2 regions of the Paenibacillus sp. NMA1017 genome follow, and region 2 is predicted to be linked to the other one. Evidence: riboswitches for the same ligand, from Rfam matches in the RefSeq annotation. Region 2 holds a riboswitch; the other holds the start of a gene.
What was found. Region 2 has a riboswitch for thiamine pyrophosphate ahead of AC5ELV_RS05040 (thiamine phosphate synthase). Riboswitches for the same ligand answer to the same signal wherever they lie in the genome.
Positions count from the first base shown of each region.

Region 1: linked by a shared signal. The riboswitch ahead of AC5ELV_RS18675 (ECF transporter S component) and the one ahead of AC5ELV_RS05040 (thiamine phosphate synthase) in region 2 are both predicted to bind thiamine pyrophosphate.

Region 1 is NZ_JBZXYR010000008.1:60,407-65,541, reverse strand. It holds gene AC5ELV_RS18685 (polynucleotide kinase-phosphatase) at 1-1,967, shown strand, start outside; gene AC5ELV_RS18680 (TatD family hydrolase) at 1,988-2,785, shown strand; TPP riboswitch at 2,830-2,939, shown strand; gene AC5ELV_RS18675 (ECF transporter S component) at 3,189-3,785, shown strand; gene AC5ELV_RS18670 (ABC transporter ATP-binding protein) at 3,785-5,135, shown strand, end outside.
Region 2 is NZ_JBZXYR010000002.1:19,268-24,402, forward strand. It holds gene AC5ELV_RS05020 (ThiF family adenylyltransferase) at 1-732, opposite strand, end outside; gene AC5ELV_RS05025 (thiazole synthase) at 729-1,496, opposite strand; gene thiS (sulfur carrier protein ThiS) at 1,499-1,702, opposite strand; gene thiO (glycine oxidase ThiO) at 1,699-2,847, opposite strand; gene AC5ELV_RS05040 (thiamine phosphate synthase) at 2,912-3,505, opposite strand; TPP riboswitch at 3,770-3,878, opposite strand; gene AC5ELV_RS05045 (ABC-F family ATP-binding cassette domain-containing protein) at 3,973-5,135, opposite strand, start outside.

The DNA of each region.
Region 1 (5,135 bases), on a different contig from region 2:
ACCGCGAGATGATGGAAGTAATCGACCAGCTTGGATATACCGAAGATGCGGAAGGGTTATACCGTCATCCTGATGGAAGAAAGCTGGTATCTGTCGGGGATGTAATGAGCCGTGGCCCTGAATCGTTACAAGCGATGCAGTTCTGGAAAAAGCACGTGGATGCCGGACTAGCGTATATGATTGACAGCAATCATGGCTGGAAAATCGGCCGTTACCTCGATGGGAGAAAGGTGACTCTCAGTCATGGGGATGAACGATTTGCAGAGGAACTGGCCCAATATGAACGAAAAGCGGGTAAGGCAGCGGCGGAACAGCTTAGAAGCGAGTTGAGGGATTTTTTGCTACATGCACCCTCTCATCTTATTTTTGGCCAAAATGGATTGCGACACGTGGTCGTGGCTCATGCCGGGATTAAGGATCATTTTATCGGCAAACAGTCGGCACGTATTTCTGATTATTGCCGCTATGGAGGTACGGAGGGGCAGGATGCGAGCGGAAAACCGATCCGCAAGGATTGGTTCGTAGACCACGAATCGGGAGAAATAGTAGTGTGGGGACATGATCCGAGACCGCAGCCTACCCTTGTGAACCAGACGGTGAATATTGATCAGGGTGTGGTATTTGGTGGTATGCTGACCGCTTATCGTTATCCAGAAAAGGAATTTGTCAGCGTTCCGGCACATGAGAATTATGCGAATGATCCCGATAGCCCACTTGTCCGGTGGCAGAGAAAACGGTTTTCCCCGCCGAATTTACGCAAGCTAATCGCTGGTTACAGTGTGCTGACGGAATCGTATGGCGAAGTACGCGTACAAGGAGAATGGATCAAATCCGCTATAGATACCGTGTCACATGTAACTGTACCCATGGAGGAGCTGGTGTATATCCCACCGACGATGAGTCCTGCTCCAGCGGTGTCTGCAGAGGAAGGATATCTGGAGCATCCACGTGAGGCGCTGGCTTATTATCGCGGGCAAGGCGTACAAACGATGGTGGCCGAGAAAAAACATATGGGTAGCCGGGCTATTTTGCTATTATTCAAGAACGAACAGGCTGCTGTCGAGTATGTAGGATACCCGACATTGGGCACGATCTACAGCCGAAGCGGGCGCCCTTTCTTTGAACCAGGCCTTGGAAAGCAAGTGCTAGAGAAGCTGAATGTGGATCTACGGACTGCTGGATATTTTGAACGGAACCAGACGGATTTTGTGTTGCTGGATGCGGAAATTGTGCCGTGGAATCTCAAGGCTCGGGAACTGATTGCTGCACAGTATGCGCATGTGGGGGAAGCAGCTCTGCTGGATCGCAGTAAGCTGGTAGACAAGCTGGAGCAGGCGAAGGTTGCAGGTCGAGAAGTTGGAGACTGGTTGGAGGAAATGGAACAGAAGTATGCGAATGCCGTAACGTTTCAAGAGGCTTTTCAAAAATATTGCTGGGATGTGGACGGTCTGGATGAAATTCGTATCGCACCGTTTCATACGCTGGCACACAGCGGAAAGACTTTTTTCGACCATTCTCATATTTGGCATATGGAGCAAAATAGAGAACTGGCTGGGCTGTCTTCCCTGTTTATGGAGACAGAGTATCGCGTCATCACGGACGAAGCAAGCGAGGAAGCGGTTATTCGCTGGTGGAACGAGATGACAGAGGATGGTCATGAGGGGATTGTGATCAAGCCGGAACGCTTTTTGATGAAAAATCGGGACAAGATGATTCAGCCTGCAATCAAGGTGAGAGGCCGCAAGTATTTGCATATCATTTACGGTATGGATTATCTTGCCCCTGAGAATTTAAAGCGTCTGAAGCAGCGTCGAACGAACAAAAAGGAGCGTCATGCCCTGATGGAAGGAGCGCTTGGTATGGAAGGCGTGGAACGTTTTGTCCGTAAGGATACGGTAGATCGTATTCATGAATGCGTCCTTGCCGCGCTATCTCTGGAATCGGAGCCGATTGACCCGAGATTGTAGTTTGCGAAGGAGGGATTGAGATGGAAAGGGGTACACCGTTAATTGATATTGGTGTGAACTTGATGCACCGTTCGTTTCATGCGGATCGGGAACAGGTGGTAGAGAGAGCCGCGGCTGTAGGGATTACACCTTTGATTATTACTGGAACCAGTGTCCGCGGCAGTCGGGAGGCTGCTCAGTATGCGGCCCGTTATCCGGGCAAGCTGTATACGACGGCTGGCGTGCATCCCCATGATGCCAAAGACTGCAGCGCAGATACGATTCAGCAGCTCCGCCAGCTGGCGAGTCAGCCACAGGTCGTATCCATAGGGGAATGCGGACTGGACTATAACCGTGATTTTTCGCCGCGTGATGTGCAGCGCCGATGGTTTGGGGAGCAAATCCAACTGGCGGGTGAGCTGAATATGCCGTTATTTCTGCATGAACGAGATGCACATGAGGACTTTGCCGCTATGCTGCGGGAGTATCAAGGGCTTGTCGATAAAGTGGTAGTGCATTGTTTTACCGGCACGGAACAGGAACTGCATACGTATGTAGAAATGGGACTGTATATCGGGATCACCGGCTGGATTTGCGACGAACGGCGTGGCAAACATCTGCGTGAGCTGGTTAGGGATATTCCGCTAGACCGGTTGATGATTGAAACGGATGCTCCATTTCTGACCCCGCGTAATCTGCCCGTGAAGCCCAAAGAAGGGCGTAATGAGCCGATGTATCTCGCTCACATCGCCGCTACGATTGCCGAGTGCACAGGCCGTAGCATGATGGAGATCGAAATTGCGACGACGGAAACAGCTAAGCGTTTCTTCGGATTATAGGATTGTCAAAGCCATAGATGTGGTATATATTATAGTGAATTAAAAAAGCATTGTCGGGAGCTTGAGAAAGTCAGGCTGAGAGGGTGGCCCTTGCCACTGACCGTGAAATCTGATCTGGGTAATGCCAGCGTAGAGAAACCAAGAACACTATACAGGAATGCCGCTTTTTTTTGCGGTTGTCGATAGATTCAATGTATGTCCTAGCATTTTACCTTGACCCTGACTTGGCTTGGTATCAGTGTAGTAGTTTAGACTACTGGTTATATAAGGCATATCGACGAATGATGTTTTGTATGGTGCTTTACCTTTTACTGCGCATAAAGCTTGCCTGGAGATTCAGCTCCAGGCAAGCTTTTTTTATGGCCAAGAGGCCAACTATAAGGAAAAAGGGGAGCACGCAATAATGAATACTGCTGTAAGAGCGTCCAAAGGGTTGAAACTGACGGATATTTTGGTCACGATTGTGATCGCTGTTGTGTTCGGGTTGATCTACAAAATATGGGGGCCTGCCTATGATTTGATGAAGCCATTTGGTCTACACGCCGAGCAACTGATGTATGGCATGTGGTTTATGGCAGGCACGTTTGCTTATCTCATCATTCGCAAGCCGGGTGTTGCAATTTTGGCAGAGGTGGCAGCGGCAACGGTCAGTGCTTTTTTGGGAAGCGAATGGGGCATGTCCACTTTGTATTATGGCCTGCTGCAAGGCTTGGGAGCGGAGCTGTTTTTTGCAGCTTTTCTGTATCGGAACGCAAACTTGTGGGTTGCTTCGCTAGCTGCGGCTGGGGCGGCTGTCACTTCTCTGATTCTAGACTTCAGCTACGGGTATATTGATCAGCTATCGACCTGGAACTATGTTTTGTATATTGGATTTCGGATGATTGGCAGTATTGTGATTGCCGGGGTATTCGCGTTCTATCTGGCTAAGGCATTGGAGGTAACCGGAGTCACGCGAAGTTTGAGGCCTGCAACGGAACAAGATTATAAGGGGCTGGATTGATGAGCCGGGCAACCGAAGATGTGGTGGCTTCGATCACCCGGCTACGGTTGAAATTCCCCGGTGAGCAAGAACTGCTTTTTCACAATATGTCTTTGTCTGTCCGCAAGGGGGAAAAGCTGCTGCTACTGGGGCCGAGTGGATGCGGTAAATCAACGCTGCTCCAAGTGTTAAGTGGTCTGATTCCACGCACGATAGAAGTGCCTATGAAATGCGATGCTGCTGTAATCCCAAGTGTCTCAGGTATTGTATTTCAAGATCCTGATACGCAGTTCTGTATGTCCTATGCAGACGAGGAACTGGCTTTTGTGTTGGAAAATAATCAGGTTCCTCGTGAGCAAATGCGATCCCGTATTCGCGAGCTGCTGATACAGGTTGGTCTATCGACGGATGATATACATATGCCCATTGGCAGCATGTCACAGGGAATGAAGCAGCGGCTGGCGATTGCGTCTGTGCTGGCTATGGAGCCAGAAGTGCTTTTTCTGGATGAGCCGACGGCTTTGTTGGACGAGGAAGGCACTACACAGGTGTGGGATACCATTCGCAACATTTCGGTAGACCAGACACTGGTGATCGTGGAACATAAAATTAATGAAATTGTCCATGATGTGGATCGGATTGTGGTGCTTTCTGCTCAAGGGGAGATCATTGCGGATGGAAGGGCCGAAGAAGTATTTCATGTGCATCGGCAGGCATTGTCCGAGTACGGCGTGTGGTATCCGGGAGTATGGAATGAATCGTCTTCGCCACGTTGGAGTGAAGCAGTGACGCAACAGAATGGTGCGGGGACTAATTTGCTGGAGCTAGAACATTTTAGCGGCCTCCGCAGTTTAAGTTCAGTGATTTATGTGGAGCATGCGCAGGTGAAGTCTGGCGACTGGATTGGCGTGGTCGGTGAAAACGGGGCTGGCAAAAGCTCGCTGTTGCTCTCCATGATGCGCTTACTTCGCACACAGGGACGTTATAGCGTGTGCGGAGTTGAGGCAGGCAGTACGGAACAACTGGCAGAGCGTATCGGGTTCGCGTTTCAAAATCCCGAGCTGCAATTCGTAGCACACACCGTACGAAAGGAACTAGAGTATTCGTTACCCAAGAGCTTGTTTAGCGCCGAACAGTGCCGGGAACGGGTCGATCGGATGCTTGTACAGTTCGGACTGGAGCGGCTGGACGAGCGTCATCCGTATCAGCTTTCGTTAGGCCAAAAAAGGCGGTTGAGTATTGCTACGGCTATGATTCGTGAGCCGGAAGTGCTGCTGCTCGATGAACCGACCTTTGGGCATGATGCGCGTAATACCTTTGTCATGCTGGATATGTTGGAGCAGCTGAGAGCGGCAGGCACGGCCATTGTGA
Region 2 (5,135 bases):
TGCTATCGCTACGTACTCATTTTTCCACAAATCAAACGAAAGCAGCTTTCCTCTCAAATCTTCCAGATATCCGCCAAGAAGTTTGAAAGCTTCCGTAGTTTGGTTAGCCGTTACCATCTGTACAGCCTGCGGAATAATCCCGGCGGTATCACAGGTTTCCCCACCAAACGGTACAGTTCCCAGCAGACAGTGAAGACAAGGCGTTTGACCCGGTATAATGGTGTAGGTTACACCGTAGCTGCCCACACATCCCCCATAAATCCAAGGAATCCGATGCTTGAGTGCCATGTCGTTCATAAGAAGTCGGGTATCGAAATTGTCGGTTGCATCCATCATGAGATCTACCCCCTGGATCAACTCTTCCAGCTCCTCCACCCCAACATCCAGTACATGTGCATGGATAACCGTTTCCGAATTAATATCCTTTAATCTTCGCTGAGCAGCTACTGCTTTGGGATATCTTTGCGCAGCATCACTTTCCTGAAAAAGCTGCTGTCGCTGCAAATTGCTCCATTCCACATAATCCCGGTCTACGAGGCTCACTGTACCTACGCCCCCGCGGACGAGCGTTTCCGCAATACCTGTGCCTAGCGCTCCGACCCCTACGATCAGTACGTGAGAGGAAGCAAGCCGGCGTTGTCCTGTCGGTCCAAAGGGCGCGAATCTTTCCTGTCTGGAATAACGATCACTTGGATGTGTTTCTCCTGCACCGGATTTGTCAGTTACCTTCATGCCTGAACCATGCCTTCTGTCGGACTGCTTGCTGAAGCATAACGTTTTACAGGAATCATCCCCGCCTCAAAACCATATCTTCCAGCACGAACAGCCAGTTTCATTGCCTCAGCCATTTTTACCGGGTCCTTCGCTCCTGATACGGCTGTGTTCAACAAAACAGCATCTGCCCCCAACTGCATCGCCATTGCCGCGTCACCGGGTGAGCGAATACCCGCATCGACAATAACCGGAACTTCCGCTTGTTCAATAATTAGCTCTAATGAAAATGGATTGAGCAAACCATGTCCTGTACCAATCGGTGATGCTCCAGGCATAACGGCGTGTACTCCAAGCTCTTGAAGCCTCTTTGCTAGAATCACATCGTCCGATATGTAGGGCAGCACGATAAAACCTTCTTCTAACAGCTTATCACTAGCTTTCAACGTTTCAAAAGGATCAGGCAGCAGTGTCTTGCTATCCCCAATGACTTCCACCTTAATCATATCGCACAGGCCGGAGGCTTTTGCCAATTGGGCAATACGAATCGCCTCCTCTGCTGTTGTAGCCCCTGCTGTGTTGGGAAGAAGTGTATACCGGCTCAAATCCAGCATATCGAGAAAATGCTGCTTATCCCGTTCCTCCAAGTTCAATCTCCGTACAGCAAACGTCAATATTTCCGTCTCAGCAGCCTCTACGGCTTGGGATTGGATATCCAGATCAGAGAATTTTCCTGTTCCCAACAACAGCCTTGAGGTAAAAGATGCTTTTCCAATGGTTAACATGATCAACCGCCTCCCACAAAATGTACAATCTCTAGGCAATCTCCATCCTTCAGTACCGCTTCATCATGATCTTCACGGGTCAATATATGCCGATTCAGCTCCACCACTACGGTTTTCACCTTTACATCAAGCTCATGTAGCAATTGATCCACATGAGTGATTCGATTAGAAAAGGTCAGGCTCTGGCCGTTAATCGTCAGCTTCATAAGCTTTCCTCCTTGAGGAGCTCAGAAGAAAATCTACTTATCCCAAATTCAGCCGCACCAGCCCCATTAAGCATAGCTGCCATCGCACGCCCGGTAGCATCACTCAGCAGGACACCGTTGCGATAATGCCCGACTGCAGCATATACGCCCTCGACCCCAGGTACACTGCCAATAAAAGGATGACCTGATGCGGCCTGCGGACGTAAGCCCGCCCAAGCGCGCATAAAAGAAGCTTCACGAACGCGCGGCAGCCAGGCAGAGGCACGTGCCAGCAACCCCTCCAAGCCTCCTACGGTCACCTCTTCGTCATATTGATACGGAAGACTCGTTGCCCCAATCCAAAGCTCGTTATTCTGTTTAGGCACGAGGTAAATATCATCAGCACAAATGGTGTATTCTAACGGGTGATCCTTCAAGGAGACCGCTACCGCTTCGCCCTTGACCGGATAAAGTGGATATTCAAACCCAACCTGCGCTAGCAATTTCATGCTATCCAAGCCTCCAGCAATAATGACCTGATCGCAGGAAAAAAAGCCACTATCTGTTCGGACACCGCAAACACGACCATCCTGTATGACCAGTTGCTCTGCCTGTGTACCAGACCATACCGTTGCTCCCAGCACCGCAGCAGCACCTGCATAAGCACGGCAAAGCTGTACAGGAGCCACTTGTGTCTCCTTTGAACGATATATTGCCCCGATCGCTTGTTCATCCAAACCAGGAATTCTGCGGGCCAATTCCCTCGCATCCCACCAGATAGAACAATCATCCTCTCGCGTTTTAGCAGCTTTCCAGCGCTTTTGGCCTTCAGTTTCCGTACGGAAAGGGGTCACAAATCCTTCTGTACGGAATTCCACCGAAATACCCGACAAACGCTCCAGATCACAGACAAGCTCAGGGAATGCATCTCGACTTCTGCGAGCAAATCGTGCCAGCTCAGAGTCGGTGAACTCTTCACTTTCCGCTGCCAGCATTCCAACCGCTGCTCCTGAGGCTCCCTCACCCGGGATCAATCGTTCCAGCATGATCGTACTTCTTCCCTCCTTGGCCACATGATAAGCTATGGAACTGCCGATGACACCTCCACCTATGACCAAGCATTCAGCATGTCCTATCGCTCTTGCCTCTGTGTGTATCTTTAGCATTTGTTCCGTGTCTCCTCTCCATAAACCCTTCTGCTTTCAGCTTGCCTCTACTCTCGTTTTCTCGCTACAGGCTGTGAACTACAAGATCTGCCATTCGCCTATATTCCATCGCAGCTGCAACGGGCGACTCAGCCTCCCATATACCAGACATCACCGCAATTCCGCTTGCTCCGGCCCTATAAAGCTCCGGGATATGATGCGGTTGTATGCCGCCCAGCGCGATCACCGGAATGTTCGACAGCCTGCAAATATGTTCAAGCTGAGCTAACCCCCGCGGTACAATACCGGGCTTACAATGGGTCTCATATACGTGACCATAAAGTACATAGTCCGCACCTGCCTGCTCGGTAGTCTGCGCCTCCTCCAAGGAATGCACAGACACTCCACAGCGTGTACTCTTAGGAAGTAGGCTTTTCACATCCACAACAGGTAATCCATTAGCTGGTAGTTGGACGGCTCCAACCAAAGTAAGTAAAGCTACATCCACACGATCATTTACTACAATTTGTTGCAGAGGAACTTCCTGCTCCACCATGCTGCGAGTCAAAGAAAGCAATGCAGAGGCACCATTCTGTTTTAAACGTGCGTGTACATAATGAACATACGGACAAATCACAGCAGCCACTTGGGCGGCTTGTGCAAAAGTGCCCTTTTCCATCGAAATTGCGTGTAATTCGATTTTGTCTTCACCTCACATTGGATTAAAGGATCTAAGCTTAGCCAGCCACGTCTACCAGCAGGAATGAAAGGGGATTGTATGTGAATCGTCTACGGAAGCTCGAACAACTTAAAATGAACGAAACGCAAAAAACCACTTCCCCAAGGAAGTGGTTTAACGAACGTCCAATAATCGAACGGACCATGATATCCGTATACGTGTATCGTCCCACGCACAAACAAAAATAAAGATGGCGTTGCCTTGTTTGTACGGCGCTCACTTCCCTACGCTGGCATAACCCAGATCAGGTGCAAAGGGTCCGAAATCCATTTATTCCGTCTCAGCCGCATGGGCGGCTCCCCTAGTGTGACTATTTTATTGTATAAGCTAAAGATAGCTTAGCATATTTTTCTAATTCTGCAAACCCCACTTCGTGTGAAATTTGCCAGAACTGGATTTAGTTGATTTTAGTTAACTTTACTTGACCACTCTTCCACATTCCACGTTTTGGTTACCCAATCCTCGTAAAAGTCCGGTTCGTGAGATACAAGCAATACGGTCCCTTTGTATTCCTTCAAGGCACGTTTCAGCTCATCCTTTGCTTTAACATCCAAGTGGTTGGTAGGCTCATCGAACAGTACCCAGTTGCTTTCACGCATTAACAGTTTGCAAAGACGGACTTTAGCCTGTTCTCCACCACTGAGCGCAGATAGCGGACGCGTGATATGCTCATTCTTCAAACCGCAACGCGCCAAATGCGCTCGTACTTCATGCTGGTTCAAATGCGGGAATTCATTCCACACATCGTCAATCGGTGTAATTTTCTCCGCCTTTACTTCCTGCTCAAAATAAGCGGGCTGCAAAAAATCACCTTGATAGGTTTTTCCACTGATTGGTGGAATTTTTCCCAATATGGTTTTGAGCAATGTCGATTTACCGACACCATTGTAGCCAACAATTGCAATCTTTTCGCCACGTTCAATCGTCATGGACATTTTAGGCAAAAGGGCATGCGTATAACCAATCTCAAAATCAATACCCTCAAATACCGTCTTTCCGCTTGCACGTGCTTCTTTAAATTGAAAGGTTGGTTTTGCGGCTTCTTCAGGCTTATCAATACGTTCGATCCGATCAAGCTGTTTTTCACGGCTCTTTGCTCGGCCTGATGTAGAGGCACGCGCTTTATTACGCTGAATAAAATCTTCCTGTTTCTTAATAAAATCCTGTTGCTTCTCATAAGCATCAATATGCTGAGCTTTGTTCAGATCCGCCATTTCAAGAAACTTTTCATAGTTAGCTGAATAACGGGTCATCTTGGCAAATTCAAGATGGTAAATAACATTAACGACCTGATTCATAAATTCAGTATCATGTGAAATAAGAATAAAAGCATAGGGATAGTCCTTCAAATAGCGCGTAAGCCATTCAATATGCTCTACATCCAAATAGTTGGTAGGCTCATCCAGCAGCAGGACATTCGGCTTTTCCAACAGCAACTTAGCAAGAAGCACCTTTGTCCGTTGCCCACCGCTAAGTGCAGATACATCCCGGTCCAGTCCTATGGCCGAGAGTCCCAGTCCATTCGCCATTTCTTCAACCTTCACATCAATGAGGTAAAAATCCCCCATAT